DNA from 2 places in the Clostridium sp. HMP27 genome. Region 2 is predicted to be linked to the other one. Evidence: riboswitches for the same ligand, from Rfam matches in the RefSeq annotation. Region 2 holds a riboswitch; the other holds the start of a gene.

Region 1 (9,468 bases), on a different contig from region 2:
TGAACAATTTACTGCTCAAGAGGGTTATACATTAGTTCCACTATCATTATATTTAAAGAATGGTAGAGTTAAGGTTAGCTTAGCTGTAGCTAAGGGTAAGAAAAACTATGATAAGAGAGATTCTATGCTTGAGAAGGCAGCAAAGAGGGATATTGAGCGTGAACTAAAAGAAAGATCAAAATATTAGATAAAGAAATTAAGATTTTCTTTAATTAATCAATTTATCTAATAATTACTATTGATAAATAATAAAAATTGTTGTATTATAATAACTGTAAGATAACTCAAAGCTAAATTGTCACTGATAACTAAAACGAGTTGTCAGCAAGTTCTTTGAAAAATAATATATTAATTAAATTATGGGGGCGTACATGGTTTCGACGGGGGTAAGTTGCCCCTGAGAAGCGAGTCGAGGGTCCTGGACCCGCGTTAAAAAACTAGGAAAAATATAAACGCAAACGATAATTTAGCGTTAGCTGCCTAATTAGCGCAGCTCGTCCTACCCGGGAGGCCTACGGCTTGGGATTAGGGCGTCATTTAGTAGGGAACCGAGCTCTACAAAGCTTTGAGTAGAGAACGGAATTTATGAAGCTACTGAAGTTTAAAGCCTGTTAGTGGGCGTTAAACCTAGGGAATTTTAAAACACTATCTGCACTCGGAGATGCTCAGGAGTTACTACTTTCGGACAGCGGTTCGACACCGCTCGCCTCCACCAAACCCGATAATTTCAGCCTGGTTACCCACCAGGCTTTTTATATTTTTTGAAAAATTATTAGAGAGTATATTATCAAAAAACAAATTTATCACTTTACTTACATAGCTTTTGATATTTTTATAAACAATAAGTATATGATATGCAAGTAAGGAGATGAAAATTATGGATATAAGTTATGGTTTGTTGAAATGTACAATTCTAGAAACTACTGCAATAAAGGGAGATAGTCCTCATTTTCATATACATGTCATTGCTGATGGAATACACTTTAGAATTGCCATAAATATAAAATCTGAAACGTATCCTTATGATTTGCTTTATTATATTGATGATGACTTTGAGAATGAACTTACGGCCAAACTATCAGAAATACCTTTTGGATTTTATCCAATTGGTCCAAATATAAAGAAAGACTACGGTCTTGACTATATTCGTGGGAATTTACTCCATATAAAAAATATGCAGCCGTTGCCGGATGTGCTTCCTGGTCCTGATAATGATTTAAATGAAAAGATTCGTAACATTACACATAAAGTTCTTGAAAATCCAGAAACTATTTTGTATGTTTTTGGAAGGCGGTGGGGACCTGAGGGTAGTAAAGATAAATACTTTCATTTCACTCCAAGTGATGGTATACATTCTATTCATATGAATCAAGAAATAAATCAATTTCAAGAGGATCCTGATAATAGTTGGCAGGATGGAGGCTTATTAATAAATTTTGTTTCAGAAGATAAGTGGAATGCCATTTTTTTAGCTTTTCAAGCTTATCATAATGGAAGTGAAGAGATTAATAATGCGTAATATGGCATAAATAAGAATTAAAAATAGCCTAAGATGAGAAAATAAAACATAAAATAAATACATTATAATTAAAGGAGTATTTATGGATAATATAGTTAAAGTAATAAAAAGTGAAAAGTCGTGGATGGAAAGTAACGCTATTGATCAACTTAAGAAAGTAGCAGAGCTTGATGGAGTAGTAAAAGCTGTTGGACTACCTGATCTTCATATTGGTAAGACTCCAGTGGGAGCTAGTTTTGTCACGAAGGAAGTAATTTATCCTCATTTAATTGGTAATGATATTGGATGCGGTATGGCTTTGTTTTCAACAAATATAAACAAGGGCAAGTTTAAATTTGATAAAGTTAGAGGAAAACTTGAGAGATTAAATGGACTTGAAAGTATAGATATATCCCATTTAACTGAAGAGATTCATTTGCCTATGAAGGAGGCTCTTGGAACTATTGGATCTGGAAATCATTTTGCAGAGTTTCAGCAAATTGATAAAGTGTATGATCAAGACTTATTAGATGAGTTAGATATAAATAAAGGATACATATATCTTTTAGTTCATAGTGGATCAAGAGGTTATGGGGAGTATATATTAAGGAAATATATTGGGGAGTATTCTTGTCAAGAGGGACTTAGAGAAAATAGTGAAGGTTATATTGAATACTTTAAGGAGCATAATAGTGCAGTAGAGTTTGGGGCGCTTAATAGAGAATTAATTGCATATAGGCTTTTAAGTACAATTGGTGCAAAGGATGGGCATAAGCTTTTAGATAGTACCCATAATTCAATAGCTATTAAGGAACTTAATGGAGAAAAACTTTATGTTCATAGAAAAGGTGCAGCGCCTGCAGATGTAGGGTGTGTTGTAATTGCAGGTACTAGAGGCTCTAATTCGTATATTGTTAAGCCACAAGCTAACTCTTTGGAATATGCTTTTTCAGTTGCGCATGGAGCCGGAAGGCGTTGGAATAGACTTTCCTGCAAAGAAAGGCTTGAACATGTATATCCTAATAAGTCTGTGAGAGAAAAACTTTTAGGAAGCAATTTAATATATAGCGATAGAAGTATTATATACGAGGAAGCTCCAGAGGCATATAAAAGTATTGAGAAAGTTATAGAAGATATGTTAAATGAAGACATGATAAAAGTTGTTGCAAGTCTAAAGCCTCTCATAACTTATAAAGCTTAACAAGGCCTGACTGCTTGATAAATAGTATATTTAATTTTATCAATTTATATTGCAAGTTGCAAAGTTAAGAACTATAAGCTATAATGTTTTATGTAATTAATGTATGATATGAAATAACAATATAAAACATGTAAAAAGGTGCCCGAAAGGGAGAATAGGGAATGAGGTATAAGCCTCAGCGGTCCCACCACTGTAAACGGTAGAACTTTTATAATCCACTGGATTACACCGGGAAGGAAAAAGTATCGTTAGTCCGTAAGCCAGGAGACCTGCCTTTTTCATTATTGCATCTTAGATTTAAGAGGCTATATTAAGAATGATGGCAAAATTCTTGAATACAAATATTTGTATTCAAGAATTTTTTTCTTTTTGTTTAAAAAATTTAATGAGGTGATGGATATGAAGGTTATTAAAAAGCTTGTAAGTTGTGACAATTCTATAAAATATTTATTAAGAATGAAAGACGGTAATACTATTGAAACTTTATATATGTATGATAAGGAATTAAAACTTACTTATCATAGTACAGTATGTGTCTCTTCTCAAGTGGGTTGTACCCAGGGGTGTTTTTTCTGCGCAACAGGAAAACAAGGCTTGGTAAGAAATCTTACCTCGCTTGAAATAACTGAACAGGTAGGTGTTTGTGTTGATTACTGCAAAGAAGCGAAGTTACTGCCAATAGATGCGGTTGTTTTTGCAGGAATGGGTGAACCTTTTATGAATTATGAAAATGTTAGAGATGCCATAATTAGCATATATAACAAATATAAAATAAGCAGTTTTGAAATTGCAACAGTAGGTTTAGCACCGAGAATCCGAAGATTGATAAATGATTTTAAAGATAGTGATGTTAAGATTAGACTTAACTTATCATTACATGCATCGTCAAATGATACACGTAAAAATATAATGCCAGTTACCTTAAAATATGACATAAATTCTATAATTGAAGCAGCAGTTGAATATGCAGAAACATTCAACATAAAGACCAGAATAAGATATATGATATTTAAAGGTATAAATGATACTGACGAGGATGTAAAAAGATTAGAGGGGCTGCTAGCAGATAAGCCATTAAAACTTATAATTTCAGCGTATAATGATAATAATATAGAAGGACTGATTGCGCCACAAGAAAGTGATGTAACAAACTTTTATAATAAACTAAAAAACAAAATAGATTGCGAGATATTCCACAATTTTGGGAAGGACATTAAGGGAGGATGTGGACAGCTTAGACAAGAAAAGATGATAGAAGATGAGGAAGTAGTATAGTTTAACGTTTAAACAGAATTTATTAAAAAGTTATCATAAGAAAATTTTAAATTAAAGATATAGTAAAACAAAAATAATTGTGATAAAATTACCACAAGATAAAGTGTTAAAGCTTTATTAAATTTTAAGTAGACACATAAAGGAGGGGCGACTGGCTTTGCACGCCAGGTATAATATGAATAATAAGATTAGAATAGGTATTGTAGGTTATGGAAACCTTGGAAAAGGTGTAGAATTATCTTTAAAACAAAACTCAGATTTTGAATTAGAGGCTATTTTCACAAGAAGAAATCCTGACAAATTGCAGTCAAATTCAAAAATGGTACATATTTCAGAAATGGAAAATTATAAGGACAAAATTGATGTTATGATTCTTTGTGGAGGATCTGCAACAGATTTACCAGAGCAGGCTCCAGAGATTGCAGCAACATTTAATACCGTAGATAGCTTTGATACTCATGCTAGAATACCAGAATATTTTAATAGGCTAGATGAAGTAACAAAAAGAGCTGGTACTATTGGACTTATATCCGTTGGCTGGGATCCAGGAGTATTTTCACTAAGCCGACTTTTAGGTCAATCAATACTTCCAGTTGGAAAAGACTATACTTTCTGGGGCAAGGGAGTAAGTCAAGGTCATTCAGATGCAATAAGAAGAGTAGCTGGTGTTAAGGATGGTATTCAATATACTATACCTGTTGAATCTGCTATTGAAAGAGTTCGTACAGGAGAAAATCCTGAATTTTCAACAAGAGAAAAACATGAAAGAGTTTGTTATGTAGTGCCTGAGGAAGGTGCCGATTTGGAGCAAATAAAAAATGAAATTAAAAACATGCCAAATTATTTCTCAGATTATAATACTACAGTGAATTTTATAACTGAAGAAGATTTAAAGGAGAATCATAGCGGGATACCTCACGGTGGATTTGTTATTCGTACAGGTGTAACCGGAGAGAATACTAAGCAGAGAATGGAACTTAGTTTAGATCTTGGAAGTAATCCACAGTTTACTTCTAGTGTGCTAGTAGCTTATGCAAGAGCAGCTTATAGAATGTCCAAAGAAGGTCAATCAGGAGCGCGTACAGTATTAGATATTCCATTTTCATATTTATCACCAAAATCAGGGGAACAATTAAGAAAAGAATTGTTATAGGATAGATTGAAGATAAGTACAATATATAAGTTAAAAGAACACCAATACTAGTATTGGTGTTCTTTGTGAATTTGTAGGATTTAATTAAATAATTTTTTAAAATAAGTTTTTGGGCTTATATGAGTAAATTTTCAGTATTCAAATATTAAAATAATGTTATAATATTTAAAAAAACATATAAAATTAAAGGAGTTTAACTATGAGACTAACTTATAAAAACCCAAGGGAATTAGCAACATGTATAAAGGATTTGGTAGATTCATACTTAGAAGGATTAATTGAGCATGATCCATTTGAAGAAAAGTTAATAAAGCTTATTAACGCTAATAAAGATAGAATTTATAAGGATGATGTAATGTCTGTAAAGATATCTAGCGTTTTAGGAAATTCAAGGATAGATATAATTAATAAAATAATAAATAAGTAAAATAAAAGCCTGGTTTGAGTAGCCAGGCTTTTTATTAAATGTTTTTTGTAAGACTTAACTAGCTTCCAATCAGCATTTATTTTATACAATAGGATACCAATATTTATAGGGTACTTAATATATTGTTAATAAAACCTTTGACAAGCTTAGTAAAATCTGATATTTTATATTAGGAATTTATTAATTTTTTGTAAACATATTAGGAGGAACTAAATGAATACTCAAACACAAAATGTAAAGATTGTAAACGCAGATCCGTCAGCGTTGGGATTATTTGGACTTGCTATGGTAACAATTGTAGCTTCTTCTCAAAAGCTGGGGTTAACAGAGGGTGTATCTTATGCTTTGCCATGGGCTATTTTTCTAGGAGGATTTGCACAGTTATTTGCATGTTTTAATGATTCAAAGAGACAAAATGTTTTTGGAACAACAGCCTTTGGGGCATATGGATTTTTCTGGCTTGCAGTTGGCGCTTCATGGATGATAAATGCCGGGGTATTTGGGCAAACTTTAAAGGCGGGTGTAGATCCAAAACAGATTGGCTTTGCCTATTTGGGATATCTAATATTTACTATCTTTATGACAATTGGAGCAATGGAAACACATAAGGTATTATTTACCGTATTCTTTTTGATTGACTTCTTATTTTTAGGATTAACGCTTTCCTCTTTTGGCATAGCTCATGAATTTACTCATATGTTAGCAGCATATTCAGAGCTGCTTATTGCATTGGTATCTTTTTACGGCTCAGCAGCAGCAGTTTTAAACCCTCACTTTGGCAGGGAGTTTTTACCTGTAGGGAAGCCTTTTGGAGTGTTTAAAAAGTTGAGTGTTAAGGAAGCGGAAATGAAGAAAGCTTCATAGGAAAAAATAACGTTAATAAATAATTAAAAACCACGTTGAAGTTATATACGACGTGGTTTTTAAAATATATAGAAAAAGACATAATTTTATTTTTATTCTTTGATGTTAATTTTATTTTCTTGAATAAGCTTTTGACTATAAGAGTCGAGCTTAACCCCTGTTTTATGAAGTTGATTATCAACTACGCTGGCTTGGGCTATGTGGTCAATTATTGAGTTGGTGGTAGTCTTTAGGATGTTATCAACGTTAAGTATTTCCTTAGTCATAGTTTCAATATGCTCTTTTTGAGTAGATACAATATTCATAACTTGTAGTACTTCTTCTTCAACTTGAGCTATAGTAGACAAGCTTTTTTCTACTTTTTCTATAGCATCACTTGAAGCTTTAACTCCCTTTGAAATAACTGAGTTAGATTTATCAGAATTAATTAATACTTTTTTTGTTTCATTTTGAATTCCATGTATTAAGTTAGATATATCCTTTGTGCTTTTTCTAGTTATCTCAGCTAATTTCTTTACTTCACCAGCGACCACGGCAAATCCCTTACCTTGTTCACCGGCTCTAGCAGCTTCTATTGATGCATTTAGTGCTAAAAGGTTAGTTTGACTTGCAATACTTGTTATTAATTGAACAACTTCATTGACTTTATTAAAGCTTTCGGCTAACTCGTTAATGCTACGAGTATTGTTAGCATTTTCGCTTTCTAGGGATTTAATTATAGAATCCATTTCTTCAATGGCCATTTTTCCTTCGTTTGATTTCTGAACTGTATCTTCTGTAATTTTTATAAGCTTATTACTTTCTGTAAATAGATTATCTGTAGAGTCATTTGTAAGGTCAGTTAAATTTGAAATTTTACTCATATGTACTTTTATATTATCTGTAAGTTCAGTTAAGGCGTTATGTTGATTATTAACTATTTCATGCTTATCTACAGTTGTTTTTAATAAATCATTTATTGATTCTATAAATTCAATAGTTTCAGTACGAAATTGAGCATCTTTTTCCCTTATCTCATTTAACTCAGTAGAAGAGATTAGCTCATCATTGGTTGATTTGTTTTTTCTAATCATTTTTATCCCCCTTAGTTTTAGATGTTATTTATAATGAATTGGTTATTTAGTACCTATAAAGGTAACTTCTAACTTATATTTTATAGTTAATATTAATGATAAGCAATGTATTTCTGATTAGTATAAAACAAAAAAAATAATAATGATAATGTATACATTAAATAAGACTTCATAATATGCTTAAAGAATTTAAGATGATAACCGAATAATAAAACATAATATATATTTAGACCAAGTATAATGGGTGCTTGGTTTGTCTAATACCATGATGTTTTAGATTTCCTCATTAAAAGACAAAAAAACCAAAAAATTTCATAAGATTACTTCCAATTATTATCAAAACAATGTAAAATGTTATTAATATAATATGACAAAAAATGTATCATATAATAAAAATATCCTATAAGGAGATGGGGGAAAGAGCAATGGATTTGATGTCAATTTATGGTATAGTATTAGCAATTGGATTTATTTTGTTCGGGATACTTTCTAGTGGACAAATAACAACGTTTGTAGATATACCATCTGTACTAATAACTATAGGTGGAACTATAGGTGCACTTTTACTGAGTAGTAAAGGAAAAAATGTTAAAGTATTATTAAAGCTATTTAGAATAGTTTTTAAGGAAAATAAATTTAATAATGTTGAACTTATTACGAATTTTATAGAATGGTCTACAAAAGCCAGAAAAGAAGGATTATTATCGTTAGAAAATACAGTTGAAAGTATTTCAGATCCATTTATAAAAAAAGGAATGATGATGATAGTTGACGGTTCAGAGCCAGATACAATAAAGGGTGTATTAGGACTAAAAATTAGAGGTATAATTGAAAGGCATAAGGAGAATAGAAATATGTTTGATACCGGGGCAGCTCTAGCACCTGCCTTTGGTATGATTGGTACATTAATAGGGCTTATTAATATGCTTAAGCAATTATCCGATCCATCTAGCATAGGGCCTCAGATGTCTATTGCTTTAATTACAACACTTTATGGATCGTTTATAGCAAATGTAGTTTTTATGCCTATGTCTAAGAAGTTAAAGGCTAAAACCTCTGAAGAAGTATATCAAAAAGAAATGATTATAGAAGGATTATTAGGCATTCAAGCAGGAGAAAATCCAAATAACTTAAAGGAAAGAATGCTTTCATTTTTAGATGAGGAAACTATTAATCAGTTACAATCAACGAGTCAAAGGGGAGAAGAATAAAATAATATGAAGGAGGAAGAGAGCGGTGGCAGACAATTATAATATGGATGATGACGATGAGGGTGGCGGCAGTGAATGGCTTGCAACCTACGGCGATTTAGTTACCTTGCTTCTTTGCTTTTTTGTTTTACTCTATTCGATGTCTGTTATAGATAGTGCAAAGTTTAAACAAGCTGCTGAATCTTTAAACAACATGGGTATAATGTTGCAAACTGGGTCCATAAATCCTACCGTAGGCGATTCAATTGCTGATTTAGACGTATATAGAGCTAAAAGTGCTGAAGACCAAATGAATGACATATATAAAGAGGTAAAGGATATTATAGATTCTGGAGGGTTAACAAAGGATGTAGAAGTAAAAAAAGTTGATAAAGGCGTGCTTTTAAGGTTTAAGAATGAGATCTTATTTGATATAGGACAATCAGATTTAAAGCAAAACGCTAAAGATAATCTTAGTAGGCTTGGTAAAGTATTACGAAAACATAATAAAATAATTAAGGTAGAAGGACATACGGATAATATACCTATAAGTAATAGTGAATACAGAAGTAACTGGGAATTATCTACTGCAAGAGCCATAAGTGTTGTTAGATATTTTACTGAAGAACTTCCTAGTGACCAACGATTGAATCCAAAAAGTTTTGAGGTTTCAGGTTACGGAGAATATCATCCAATTGCACCTAATAACACCGAGGAAAATAAGCAAAAGAATAGAAGAATTGAAATAACTATAAGTCAGTAATAATTATATTACAAGAAAAACAAT
Region 2 (9,468 bases):
CCTGAGCGTGAGAAAAAGTATGATTTTTCAACTCCATATATAACATCAAGAGCTGTACTTATCGTAAGAAGCGATAACCAAGATATTAAAAAATTCGAAGACTTAAAAGGTAAAAAATCTGCTCAATCTTTAACAAGTAATCTTGGTAAGATTGCAAAAAGTAATGGAGCAGAGCTGGTTCAAATTGATGGTTTTAATCAAGCCATTGACCTTTTAACTTCAAAGAGAGTAGATGCCACTATTAATGATAGCTTATCTTTCTTAGATTTAAAAAAGCAAAAGCCAGATGCACCAATAAAGTCAGTAGCTGATTATAATAATGCTGAGCAAAGTGCTGTATTATTTAGAAAAGGAAATAAGGAATTAGTAGATGCAGTAAATAAAGCACTTGCAGATATGAAGGCAGATGGTACTTACTTAAAAATTTCTCAAAAGTGGTTTGGTACTGATGTATCAAAATAACGAGGTGACAAGATGAATTTTGATGAAAGAGCGACAAGAATAATAGATATACTAATAAGCTCATTTTTACCTATATTAAAGGCGGGATTGGAATTTACAGTCCCCCTTGCCATTATATCCTTTTCTCTTGGATTAGTTCTTGCTTTGCTTACAGCTTTAGCGAGAATATCGAATTTTAAACCATTGGTATTATTAGCTAAGTTTTATGTTTGGATAGTAAGGGGGACACCGCTCCTAGTTCAATTGTTTATCATATTCTATGGGCTTCCAGCAGCAGGCGTAACATTAAACGCGCTGACTGCGGGTATAATCGGCTTTACATTAAGTGTAGGTGCGTATAACTCCGAGGTTATAAGAGCTGCTATTACATCCATACCTCAAGGTCAGTGGGAGGCTGCATACTCCATAGGTATGACATATAAACAAGCATTGAGAAGAGTAATTCTTCCGCAAGCTACTAGAGTTTCCATACCTCCACTAGCTAATTCTTTTATAAGTCTTGTTAAAGATACATCACTTGCTGCAACTATAACCGTTACTGAAATGTTCATGATAGCTCAGAGAATTACAGCTGCAACTTATGAACCTCTTTGGTTATATATTGAAACTGCAGTTATCTATCTTATGTTCAGTAGTGTATTATCAGTGTTTCAGAATAGGTTAGAAAAAAGACTTGAAAGATATACAACTAGGTAAAGGAGGGGTTTTATGATAAACATAAAAAACTTACACAAAAGCTTTGGTAAGAATGAGATTTTAAAGGGTATAGATTTACAGATTAATAAGGGAGAGACAGCGGTTATTATTGGACCATCGGGTTCAGGGAAAACCACTCTATTAAGATGTATAAATTTATTAGAGACTCCAAACGGGGGTGCCATAGCAATTGGGAAAAATGAGGTAATGTTTAGTGGAAATAAAAAGATTTCTACTAGTGAAGTACAAGCGCTAAGAAAACAAACTGGGATGGTATTTCAAGGCTTTTATCTTTTTCCTCATATGACCGTTATAGAAAATATAATGGAGGGACAGGTAACAGTATTGAAGCGTTCAAAGGAAGAGGCTCGTGAAAAAGGTCTTAAGCTTTTACAAAAGGTTGGACTTTTAGAGAAAAAAGATCAGTATCCCTGTGAACTTTCAGGTGGCCAGCAGCAAAGAGTAGCTATTGCCCGTGCCATGGCAATGGAACCTGAAGTTTTGTTATTTGATGAGCCTACTTCTGCATTAGATCCAGAGCTGGCAGCTGAGGTCCTAAAGGTAATGAAAGATCTTTCTAAAGAAGGAATGACTATGGTAGTAGTAACTCATAAAATGAGTTTTGCAAGAGATGCAGCTCATAAGGTTGTATTCATGGAAAATGGGTCAATTGTTGAAGTTGGTACACCAGAGCAGGTTTTTGAAAATACAGGCAATGAGCGCTTGAAGAAGTTTTTGAGTATTATAGATGATTAGGTTGATTAGTGCCACCCACGTGGCAAGTGGCAAGTTAGCAAGTAGATGGCACTTAATTTATGAACTATGGGGGGAAAATGGACAAATTTAAAAAGATAATAAAGAAAAGATCCGCAATATTTTTTATAATATTATTTGCATTTGTCTACGTGAATAACAGCTCTCTGTTTACAAAACAGCGAACAGGAAAACCAACTATACTTGCACATCGTGGGCTTGCACAAACCTTTAGTATGGAGGGAATAACCAATGAAACCAATACAGCTCAGCGCATTCATAAGCCTGAACATCCTTTTTTAGAAAATACAATTTCTTCTATGGAATCAGCTTTTAAATATGGAGCTGATATAGTTGAACTTGATGTTCAGCCAACCAAGGATGGGAAATTTGCTGTTTTTCATGATTGGACACTAGAATATAGAACTGATGGCAAAGGCCTTATAAAAGATTATACAATGGACGATTTGAGATTACTTGACGTTGGGTATAACTACACTGCGGATGGAGGGAAGACATTTCCTTTTCGAGGTAAAGGAACAGGACTTATGCCTTCATTAGATGATGTTCTTACTAAATTCCCAGAAGGTTCTTTTTTGATTCATATTAAAACTGATAAAACAGAAGATGGGCAGCAGCTTGTTCAATATCTTTCTAAGCTACCCAAAGAAAGTTTAAATAAATTGGCTGTATATGGAGGAGACAAACCTATTGCTTTACTACAGAAAGAGTTACCTAATCTTCGAGTTATGTCAAAGGCAACGCTGAAAAAATCACTGATTTCTTATATTGCTATAGGGTGGACAGGGTATGTTCCAAAGGCCTGTAGAAATACTGAATTGCATATACCATTAAAATACGCTCCTATTCTATGGGGATGGGGAGGCCGATTTCTAAATCGAATGGATAGTGTAAATACTCGTGTAATTGTTGTAGGCGGCAGCGGGGAATTTTCTGAAGGATTTGATACTGCCGAAGACTTGAAAAATCTACCGCATAACTATACTGGAGGTATTTGGACAAATCGTGTTGATAAAATAGGTCCATTATTTTACAAATAAAAATTTCTTATATAAGTTTATATGGAATGAGTTAACACTTGCCATATAAGCAGGATTTATAGTACAATAAGTATACTAAATTAGTAGTTTATAAAATGGGTTCAATAGATTTTTATCTGTTGATTAAAAGAGAAGCTGGGTGAAAGTCCCGCACGGTCTCGCCGCTGTAAGAGAATAGTTTTTTCAATATGCCACTGGGAAACTGGGAAGGCTGAAAAAATGTTGACGCTCGAGTCAGAACACCTGCCTGTTTTATATTGCCAAAAACTCTACGAGTAATAGGGGGAGGAAGATTAAAATGACTTATATGCATTTTGGATAGACAGCCCTTTAACTAAACGTTGAAGGGTTATTTGTTTTATGACTTTACAATAATGAGAAAAGAGGAGAATAATATATGAAAATAGCTATTATAGCATGTGAAAACACAAATGGTACATGCTCAACCATGGGATGTTTTAAGGCTTATAATAATAGAAATAAGGCTTTTAGTATTTATGAAAAGGATGAGGATTTGGAAATGATGGCATTTGCTACATGTGATGCTTGTTCCAAAAATTCTGATGAAAATTTATTAAAGACTGCAAAAAAACTTCAAGAATCAGGTGTTAAAAGAATTCATTTAGCGGTTTGTATTATTAAAAAGTGCACGGCTAATAGGGCTCATGAAATAAAACAAATTTTTGAAAATCATAACATAGAAGTAATAGAGGGTACACATTAGTGCCTAGTGCCACCCACGTGACAAGTGGCAAGTTGAGATTTAAGCTATATAAAATTCAATTATTTTATTAAAGGGAACCTTGTAGGGGTTCCCTTAGCTGTAAAATCTTCAGGTTATTAATAGAAATAAATTATTTTTAATGCAACCTAAATTACACTTATTAAGCTAAATCTCTCTTAAATTAAGATAGTTCAACTTACCACTTGCCATAAAGGTATCAACTAGTATAAAATCAAAATAATAGTGCCACCCACGTGGCAAGTGGCAAGTGACAATTTTTAGCTGATTAAATTAATGATACTTTATAGAATTTCTGATTTTATGTATATTTTTTATAAAAGTGTGAATAGTTTAGATAAACCATTTACAGGAGTGAAAGCATATGTCAAGAAAGAATAGAATTATCTATGAAGGAGCAATATATCATATTTATCAGCGAGGAAACAACAAAGAATACATATTTCAAGATGATAATGTAAAATCATTTATCTTAAGATGCTTGAAAAAATATAATATCAAGTTTGACTATGAGATTTTAGCTTATGTAATTATGGATAACCATTATCATTTACTTATGAAAACTAATAAATCTCCAATAAATGAAATAATGTTTTATTTGGACAATTTACTAGGAAAATATATAAAAGGTATATTAAATAGGACTGGTCACGCATTTGATAGTAGATATAAGAGTAAGTTAGTTGATAACAATGCTTATTTAGTATGGCTTTTAAGGTATATACATAGAAATCCAATAAAGGCTGATATATGTGATAGTTTAGAGGATTATCCTTGGAGCAGTCATTATTTTTATAAAAACAACATAAATTCAGGTATCAATGCTAATTTTATATTAAATATCTTAGGGAATAGTAGGGAAGGGGCTTCTAAGCAGTATTTAAAACTTGTTAATTCACCTGGAGATGAAATTGATGAAGATAAAGATTATGAAATTACAAAGGCAGCACTTAATCTTAAAGAAACGCCATTTTCAAATGAGGGCAACGATTTTAGTAATTTTGTAAGACTAAATCGTAAGTCATTAGATGAAGTAATTTCAAAACTAAATATAAATAAATCTGTACTTATGGAGATTAGGAATGGGACCAGGAAACAATGCCTTACCGCAGTAAAAATAATAATTATAAGATGTGCATTAAGTGAATGTTATTCCTTAAGGGAAATAGCAGAATATTTTAATGCGGCACCTTCCACCATAAGTAAGTTAATTTCAAGAAATAAAATAGTGTAACTTGCCACTTGCCATGTGGGTGGCACCTTAGGAGGATCGTGCAATGGATGATAAAAGCTTACAATTAATTAAAAAAGCTGAGGAAACTCATAATTTAAACAAAGAAGAACTGGTTATATTACTTAAAGATAATAGCATAAATGAGGAACTTTTTAGTGCAGCTGATAGAGTTAGAAAGAAGTATGTAGGAGACGATGTGCATTTAAGAGGAATAATTGAGTTTTCAAATACATGTAAACGTAATTGCTTATATTGTGGATTAAGGGCAGCTAATAAAAATGTTGAAAGATATAGATTGATGCCTGATGAAATAATAGAATTAGCAAAAAAAGCAGTAGGTTATGGATACAAAAGTATTGTTATGCAATCTGGAGAAGATGATTACTACACAGTAGACATGCTTGCATCTATAATATCTAATTTAAAGAAAATGGACATAGCGGTTACCTTAAGTTTAGGAGAAAAAACTTTTGAAGAATATAAGGCTTACAAGGAAGCTGGAGCAGATAGATATTTAATTAGAATAGAAACTACAGATGAAAAGCTATATGAAGAGTTAGACCCAGCTATGAGTCATGAAAATAGAAAAAGATGTATTAGAGATTTAAAATCATTAGGATATCAAATAGGAACAGGTAACTTAGTAGGGCTGCCTAACCAAACTATAGAATCTTTGGCAGATGATATATTGTTTTTTAAAGAAATAGATGCAGACATGATAGGACTTGGACCATTTATCCCTAATGAAGATACTCCTTTAAAGGATGCCAAGGGCAGGGAGTTTACAATGAGCTTAAAGGTTATGGCATTAACAAGGCTCCTGTTACCGGATATAAACATACCTGCTACAACAGCTATGGAGACTCTAAATAAAAATGGAAGAATAATAGCGCTTCAAAGTGGTGCCAACGTTGTTATGCCTAATATAACTGAGGGGGACTATAGAAAACTATATGCTCTTTATCCAGGTAAGATATGCATAAATGATACACCAGGTCATTGCTTTAATTGTATTTCAGGAAAGATAAGGTCTATAGGAAGAACGGTTTCAACATCTAAAGGACATAGCCTTAAATCTTTAAGGAAATAAAAGTGCCACCCACATGGTAAGTGGCAAGTTACTTTAACTTGCCACTTGCCATGTGGGTGGCACTATATTTTAATCCATCTGCAGAGCTTATTTTCCAGTATATCAATAATCTTAAATATTAAAAATCCCATTATGCTAAGGGCTAATATTCCGCTAAACATCTCAACATAGTTTACCATTAGCCAGCTATTCATTATAAAGTAACCAATGCCATAGGTTGTTGCAAAATTTTCACCAAAGAATAGCACGGATATGCTCACACCAACACTAATTCTTAAGGCAGTTATTATTTTAGGAAGCACCGCTGGAATTATTAAATGCCTATAAGTTTGAATTTTGTTTAATCCAAGGGAGGTTACGGAATAAAAGAGTTCCTTTGGTATTTCTCGAACTCCATCCCTCGCAGCTACAATGATTTGAAAAATAATTATTATAATTATAAGTACAACCTTAGGGGTGTTACCAAGACCAAATAAAATCATCAGTATTGGCAGAAAAGCTATTTTAGGCAGCGGATATAGTATGTATACTATGGGCGTTATAAGTTCATCGGCTTTCTCACTCATGCCAATCCAAAGTCCAATTAAGCTTCCAAATACTAATGAAATTAAAATTGCTGTAGTTATTCTAGCTAGGCTTACTAGTAGATGAAGGCTTAATGTTCCTGGAAAAATCTCAATAAAGTTCAAAATTGTTTTATAGGGAGAAGGTATTGCCGAAGAACTTACAGTTAAATGAAGTATGTACCAAAATAGCACTACTATAAAGATTCCATATAAAGTTTTGTTGTATATGAACGCTTTAAGTCTAGCCATTTAACCACTTCCTTACCTCAAGACATATTTTATAAAACTCCAAGTTGTTTCTTAAATTTTCATCCCCAAAGTATGGATTATCTATTATATGATTGATCTTTCCATCACCCATAACTATAATCCTTTGTCCAAGGAAAACAGCTTCTTCAATATTGTGGGTTACCATTACTAAAGTGAGATGACTTTCCTTATATATATTTAATATAAGATTTTGAATATGCTCCTTTGTTATAGCATCTAGGGCAGAGGAGGCCTCATCCATAAGAAGCAAATCGGGTTCTAGGGCTAAGGTTCTTCCAATTGCAACTCGTTGCTTTTGTCCACCGCTAAGCTCGCCAGGAAGTTTTTTTGCATATTCATCCATACTTAAGCTTTTTAAAATAGAGGAAACTTTATCAGTAATTTCAGATTTGTTAAAGTCTCTAGATTTTAAAGGAAATGCAATGTTATCCCAAACAGTTTTCCAGGGAAGAAGCCCATAATCTTGAAGAATTAACCCTGTATCTTTTCTTATACCAGTGAGCTCCTGGCCGCCAATAAATATATTACCTGAAGCTGGTTTTATAATTCCCGCTAACGTATATAAAAGTGTAGTCTTTCCGCATCCTGATGGACCAATTACAGCACAAGTAGTATTCTTAGCGATATTTAGAGAAAGCTTATCTAAAGCTTTCTCTTCGCCATAACATACTTCTATGTTTTTTACTTTAATCATTATTTTACGAATTTCCCTTCAACTAAGTCCTCATATTTTAAATCTATTTTTTTCTTTAGTACCTTTTCGTTCCAATTCATAATAGTTTCAAGGTATTCTTTACTAGGTACTCTTGCCTTATTGTATTTTGGTAAAATGATTTTATCTTTAATCTCTGGCTTTAATTTTAACTTTTCTATTAATATTTCTCTTGCTTCAGTATCGTTTTTATTTATGTCCTCAATAGCCTTGTTGTAACCTTCATGAAATAGCTTAACGGCTTTCTCGTTTTCCTTTATAGCTTTTCCTGTAAACACCATTATATCTGGTGAAAATTCATCAGTATTTTGTATTAGTTTTTTGCCAAGTCCATTTAATTCTCCTTGAGAAGCCATTGGCTCAGGAATAACAGCCATATCTAAATTGCCCTTATTAATCATTTCAAGTCTAGCAGGAATTTCATTTATATAAACCTTTTCTATATTGTATTTATCTGCCAAACTTCTATCAGATAAATAGTTGGACACGCTTACTTCCATCATTCCAACCTTGATATCTTTCTTTTCTTCAAATCCTTTTTTTATTAAGAAAGGGAAGGATCCATCTGTGCTTGTTGTAACCTTTATATCAAAACCATTTTGAACATTATTTACTAAAGCAATAACATCTGTCATGGCTCCATCTAATTCACCACTTTGGAGAGCGCTTTGTCTATTCATTGCATTTGTATAAACTTGCACATCTACATCTAATCCAAGTTCTTTGAAATATCCCTTTTTAGCTGCAAGAAATATAGGTGCTGAGTCTACTGCAGGCATAACTCCAACTTTTAATTTTAAATTTTCCTTTGTAGTATCATCACCAGTTTTCTTCGAGCTGCATCCAACTGCAAATGCCATCATAACAGCTAATAGTACTGCTGATAACTTCTTAATATTTTTCATTTTTACATCCCCCATCTGTTTTTGTAGTGCCACCCACATGGCAAGTGGCAAGTTGACGCTAACGTGCCACTTGCCATGTGGGTGGCACTATTTAATTGTAGTACTTTGTTGTTGAGTTTTCAACACGCTCATGTATAATTAAGTGTGTATTGTTAAGCTTATATAAACTTTCGGGAGATGTGATCATGAAATATACAAAGGAATATATTATAAAACTCATAAAGGACTTATGGATTGCGTTAAGACCATTATCTCTTACACTTGCTGTGGCCTCAACCACTTTAGGTATGTTAATGGCTCATAGGGAAGGGAAGTTATTCACAGGAAACCTTAAATTAGATGTACTTAAGATAGTATTAGTTACTATAGGAGGCATGCTTGTACAGGGATGTGCGAACTTAATAAATGATTTTTATGAAGGGTCTTTTAAATATCATAGGCCAGGAGAAAAGACCTATAAATTTTTAAAGTACGAAAGAACTGCCTTTGACCTTTTAGTATTTTCATTTAGCATGTTATGCTTAGCGGGAACTGGGCTCATAGGACTAATACTCATGTATTTAAGCACTCCAAAGCTCATTTATATTGGAATAGCTGGTATTGTAGGTTCTTATGCCTATACTGGAGAACCCTTTGTATATAAGAAAAGGGGACTTGGAGCTATATTGTCCCTTGTACTTATGGGGCCTTTAATGGTATTAGGTTCTTATGTTGTATTTACAAGTGAATATTCTATCACCCCTGTAATAGGTGCACTGCCAGCAGGATTGATGATTCCACTGCTTATGATGTCAAATGAGATAAGAGATTACGAAAGAGATAAAAATCTTGGGATAAGAACACTTACAGTTATACTAGGTATTAAGGCTGGTAAAGCAATTTATGTTTCAATAATAGTTGCAGCATATTTAATGACAACTATATTAGTTATTACAAAGGGCTTACCCATATTAGCATTACTAGTTTATATAACCTTG

The links. Region 2 has a riboswitch for cobalamin ahead of DP68_RS03405 (CGGC domain-containing protein). Riboswitches for the same ligand answer to the same signal wherever they lie in the genome.
Region 1: another riboswitch for cobalamin. It lies ahead of DP68_RS00940 (radical SAM protein); the one in region 2 lies ahead of DP68_RS03405 (CGGC domain-containing protein).

The regions. Positions count from the first base shown of each region.
Region 1 is NZ_JMFY01000001.1:199,143-208,610, forward strand. It holds gene smpB (SsrA-binding protein SmpB) at 1-187, shown strand, start outside; RNA gene ssrA (transfer-messenger RNA) at 362-715, shown strand; gene DP68_RS00930 (YukJ family protein) at 878-1,519, shown strand; gene DP68_RS00935 (RNA ligase RtcB family protein) at 1,602-2,699, shown strand; cobalamin riboswitch at 2,819-2,991, shown strand; gene DP68_RS00940 (radical SAM protein) at 3,099-3,974, shown strand; gene DP68_RS00945 (diaminopimelate dehydrogenase) at 4,150-5,127, shown strand; gene DP68_RS00950 (TIGR04540 family protein) at 5,327-5,554, shown strand; gene DP68_RS00955 (GPR1/FUN34/YaaH family transporter) at 5,768-6,418, shown strand; gene DP68_RS00960 (methyl-accepting chemotaxis protein) at 6,511-7,491, opposite strand; gene DP68_RS00965 (MotA/TolQ/ExbB proton channel family protein) at 7,917-8,702, shown strand; gene DP68_RS00970 (OmpA family protein) at 8,728-9,444, shown strand.
Region 2 is NZ_JMFY01000006.1:17,415-26,882, forward strand. It holds gene DP68_RS03385 (amino acid ABC transporter substrate-binding protein) at 1-462, shown strand, start outside; gene DP68_RS03390 (amino acid ABC transporter permease) at 475-1,158, shown strand; gene DP68_RS03395 (amino acid ABC transporter ATP-binding protein) at 1,171-1,914, shown strand; gene DP68_RS03400 (glycerophosphodiester phosphodiesterase family protein) at 1,992-2,972, shown strand; cobalamin riboswitch at 3,053-3,238, shown strand; gene DP68_RS03405 (CGGC domain-containing protein) at 3,370-3,696, shown strand; gene DP68_RS03410 (transposase) at 4,079-4,948, shown strand; gene hydE ([FeFe] hydrogenase H-cluster radical SAM maturase HydE) at 4,992-6,038, shown strand; gene DP68_RS03420 (ABC transporter permease) at 6,101-6,853, opposite strand; gene DP68_RS03425 (ABC transporter ATP-binding protein) at 6,846-7,568, opposite strand; gene DP68_RS03430 (ABC transporter substrate-binding protein) at 7,568-8,491, opposite strand; gene DP68_RS03435 (prenyltransferase) at 8,677-9,468, shown strand, end outside.